Regions from separate parts of the Cutibacterium sp. KB22876 genome, predicted to be linked through region 1. Evidence: riboswitches for the same ligand, from Rfam matches in the RefSeq annotation. Region 1 holds a riboswitch; the other holds the start of a gene.
The links. A riboswitch is a leader RNA that binds a small molecule or an ion and turns the genes downstream of it on or off. The one in region 1 is predicted to bind cobalamin.
Positions count from the first base shown of each region.

Region 2: another riboswitch for cobalamin. It lies ahead of AC6I1W_RS01105 (ribonucleoside-diphosphate reductase subunit alpha); the one in region 1 lies ahead of cobI (precorrin-2 C(20)-methyltransferase).

Region 1 is NZ_AP040858.1:1,088,492-1,090,689, forward strand. It holds gene AC6I1W_RS04970 (cobyric acid synthase) at 1-667, shown strand, start outside; cobalamin riboswitch at 684-911, shown strand; gene cobI (precorrin-2 C(20)-methyltransferase) at 898-1,626, shown strand; gene cobM (precorrin-4 C(11)-methyltransferase) at 1,623-2,198, shown strand, end outside.
Region 2 is NZ_AP040858.1:238,401-240,598, reverse strand. It holds gene AC6I1W_RS01105 (ribonucleoside-diphosphate reductase subunit alpha) at 1-1,197, opposite strand, end outside; cobalamin riboswitch at 1,310-1,501, opposite strand; gene AC6I1W_RS01100 (NADH:flavin oxidoreductase/NADH oxidase) at 1,674-2,198, opposite strand, start outside.

The DNA of each region.
Region 1 (2,198 bases):
CAACGCCACCGATGTCGACGCCATGGCCGCCGAGGCCGGGGTCGACGTCCAGGTGACGACCAACCCCAACACCTGCGAACTGGCCGACGTGCTCGTCCTGCCCGGATCGCGGTCCACCGTGCGTGATCTGGAGTGGCTGAGGTCCACCGGAATCGCTGAGGTCGTGGCCCGCCGTGCCCGTCAAGGTCGCACTGTGCTGGGCATTTGTGGCGGCTACCAGATGCTCACCCGCCTCATCCTCGACCCCGAGGGTCAGGAATCGCCGACCGAGCGAACCGAGGGACTCGGGCTACTGCCGGTCGAGGTGACCTTCGGTGCCGACAAGACCCTGGCCATCCCGAGCGGATCCTGGCGGGGGATCGAGGTCGGCGGCTACGAGATCCATCACGGCCGAATGGATGTCGACCTGTCGGCGGGGGAGCCCTTCCTCGACGGAGTCCGCGTCGGAAGTGTCTGGGGGACGATGTGGCATGGTGCCTTCGAATGTGACGATTTCCGGCGCGCCTGGCTGGCCGAAGCTGCCGAGCATGCCGGATCGGCGTGGCGCCCGGTGGAGGGTGCCATCGGGTATGGGCAGCGCCGCGAGCAGATGATCGACGTGCTGGCCGACGCCGTTGAGGAGCATCTCGGTCTTGACCGTCTGTTCTCCCTGGCAGGCGGGAGCTGACCCCGGCCGTGTCGTGGTGTGGTGCCACGATGTGGGAGGATCGATACAACGACCGATCTCGAGGAAGCCGGTGTGAGTCCGGCGCGGTCCCGCCACTGTGACCATCGCCGCGGTGATGGCAGCCAGACACTCGAACGGTTCGTTGCGCACGTCATCGGGCGAGGACACCTGAGGAGGCCGTCATGAGCTATGCCCCTGTACATCCTGACCACAAGTCGGGACGAACCCTCATCGGGGTCGGAGTGGGGCCGGGTGACCCAGAGCTGGTCACCCTGAGAACCGTGCGCATCCTGCGCGAGGCTGATGTCATCCTCGTGCCCTACACCGAGGCCACCACCGACGGTCCCGGACGTGCCGAGACCATCATCACTGCCGTCGCCCCGGAGATCGTCGAGCGCATCAAGCGCATCCCCTTCTCCATGCGGGAGAGGTCTGGTGTCGGCGAGAAGCGCAGGGCCTCCTGGCAGGTATCCGCCGATGCGGCGATCACGGCCTTCGACGAAGGGGCTCGCACTGTCGCCCTGGCCACCGTCGGAGATCCGACGGTCTTCTCCACCTTCACCTACCTGCGCGCCAATGTCGAGGAGAGACTCCCCGACGTCAGCGTCGAGCTGAGCCCAGGTATCACCGCCATGCAGGCCCTGTCGGCGGCGTCCGGGCGCCCGCTGGTGGAGGGCAAGGAGGTCCTGGCCCTCGTCCCGGCCACCGTCGGGATGGAAAAACTTGGCCAGGTCCTCGACCTCGTCGACTCAGTGGCGATTTACAAGGGGGGACGCAAACTCCCAGACGTTGTCGAGCAGCTGCGGCAGCGGGATCGTCAGGCTGTCATCGGCACCGACGTCACGCTGGAGTCCGAGCAGATCGTCACCCTCGGTGAGGTCGCTGATACTCAGGCTCTGCCGTACTTCTCGACCGTCCTCACCACTCCAGAGCGCACCATCACGGGAGGAAAACTGTGAACGAACCTCAAGCTGCACGACCCACTCAGCACGCCTCTGAGAGGGTCCTGGAGGATCTGGACCACAACGCCATCGAGCCGCCTCCGGTACCGCGGCGGGAGATCCCCGAGGGAGCAGGCAAGGTCGTTTTCGTCGGTGCCGGACCGGGCGCTCCGGACCTGGTGAGCCTGCGCGGAGCCCGTGTCATCGAGACCGCTGACATCATCATCTGGGCCTCCAGCCTCGTTCACCCCGACATGGTGGCCCGTCACAAGGCGGGAGCCGAGCTCATTGACTCCGCCTCCATCCCGCTGGAGGACCTCGAGCCCCTCTACACCCGCGCTCGCGACGAGGGGCTGGTGGTGGCGAGGGTCCACACCGGTGACCCGTCCATCTATGGCGCCACCGCCGAGCAGCGCGACCTGTGTCGTCGCATCGGTATTGACTTCGAGACCATCCCGGGCATTTCGGCTTTCTCGGCCGCCGCGGCCCGGATGGACGTCGAGATCACCGTCCCAGAGGTGTCCCAGTCACTCGTCCTCACCCGACTGGAGGGCGGGCGGACCCCCATGCCCGATGGGGAGACCGTCGCC
Region 2 (2,198 bases), 850 kb from region 1:
GGCCTCGGCCTCGGCGATGTAGTGGGCGTAACGCTTCGAGAAGGCCGACCCGGTGAGCTCGGTGAGATCGGGGGTCTCGGCGGGGTCGAAGAGGTACCAGTCCTCGTCCTTGGCGACGCGTTTCATGAACTCGTCGGAGATCCACACCGCGGTGTCGGCGGTGCGGGTCCGCCGGTACGGGTCACCGGAGTTCTGCCGCAGATCGAGGAACTGCGGGAAGTCCATGTGCCAGTTCTCCATGTAGAAGCACAGTGCGCCGAGCTTTTTGCCTCCGCGGGAGACGGCCCGCAGCGTCGAGTCGATGGTGTGCATGAAGGGGATCGGACCGGTCGACGCAGTGTTGTCGGAGCGAATAGGTGACCCCTCGCAGCGCAGGTCGGACATCGACAGCCCGATGCCGCCGGTGCCCTTGGTGATCCACATGACGTCACGGATCGTCCGGGCGATGTGCTCCAAATCGTCCTCGGTGCGCATGACGAAGCAGTTGGACAGCTGACCAGCCGGGGTGCCCGCGTTGACAAGGGTGGATCCAGCCGCGAGATGACGCAGGTTACTCATCGAGTCGTAGAGGGCGAGGGCAGAGGAGGTGGGATCGTCCTCGGTGAGGCTGAGCCCCATCGCCACGCGCATCCAGAAGTACTGCGGTACTTCCAACGCTCGCTGGTCGGGGGTACGCAACAGGTAACGGTTGACCATGGTGCGCACGCCGGTGAAGCCGATGAGGTCGTCACGGATGGGATCAAGGGCCGTGGCGAGGGCGTCGAGGTCGAAGAGCCGCCCCAGTCGCTCGTCGAGGTGGCCGTCGGCGACGAGTTTGTCGATCGTGCGCGGGAAGCAGGCATGATGGAGGTCTCGCACCCGCTCGGGGCCGGCGTCACCGAGACCGTCGTGGGTGTCGCCGAACACCTCCTTGTACAGCTTCTTGACGGCGATTCGGCTAGCAATGGTGTCGAAGGCGGGGTCGTCCTTGGCATTGCCCAGAGCCACCTGGATGACGGCCTCGTCCAGGGCGTCGGTGGTGATCCCGTCGAACAGGGTGATCTCCACCTCGGCCTGCAGCAGGGTTGCCCGGGCAACGGCGTCGTCGAGCCCACGGGCTGAGTCAATGATGGATGCAGCGACTTCGTTGCCGTCGTAGGGGGCCAGGGATCCGTCGCGCTTGCGGACGCGGATGGTCGAGATGGGGTCGGCGCTCATTGCAATTCCTCCGTGCGATGCCGTAGGCACGCGACCGGGCGGAATGCGGCGGGGACACTGGTCCCCATGAACGCTGCGACACTTCCCGCGAGATCGCGAACCGGGCCCCGCGGTTGCGGGACCACACCTGGCAGGTCTTCGGACTCACGAGCACTTGTTGCCTACTGGCCGTCGCTTCCCATGCCGAAGCACAGTGCATGATGACGGCGGTCGTTCTCGTACACCGCTGCGGGGCAGCTCCGGATTCTCACCGGATTCCCTCTTGGCCCGTGCGAACACGGGAACCACGTGCACTCGCCACTATATGAACGCTGATCAATAAGAGTCAACACAAGATGTAGGGGCATTGAGCGTGTTGGACGTCTCACGGACGCACACCATGACGGCCCCCTGACGGCCGGCGGATTCATGACACCGAACACGCCGCCGTCACCGGGCTTCGTCGAGCGTCAGAAACGCTGAAACTCCCGACGTCCTCAGCGCCACGCTCCCCGGAATCTCGCCGGATGCCACGGGGCGTCCTCGTTGGGAACTCCCAACTCGTGGGCGGCGCGCAATGGCCAGTTGGTGTCCCGCAGAGCTGCCCGTCCGATCATGATGGCGTCGGCACTGCCCTTCTGGAGCAGCTCCTCGGCCAGCTGTGGGGTCCAGATCATGCCGACGGTGGCTGTGGGAATATCCGCCTCGGCGCGCACCCGAGCCGCCAGGTCAGCCTGGTAGGCCGGGGCGACGGGGATGGGGGCCGACGAATTGCCTCCTGAGGAGGCGTCGAGCAGATCGACCCCGGCTTTCGCGAAGCGCCGCGACAGTTCGACGGAGTCCTTCACCTGCCAGCCGTCGTCCCGCCAGTCAGTGACCGACAGGCGCGCCAGCAAGGGCATGTCTTCAGGAATGGCCCCACGCACAGCCTTCGCGACCTCCAACGGCAGGCGAACACGTCCGTCGAAGTCACCGCCCCAACCGTCGGTGCGGGTGTTGGACAGCGGCGAGAAAAACTGGTG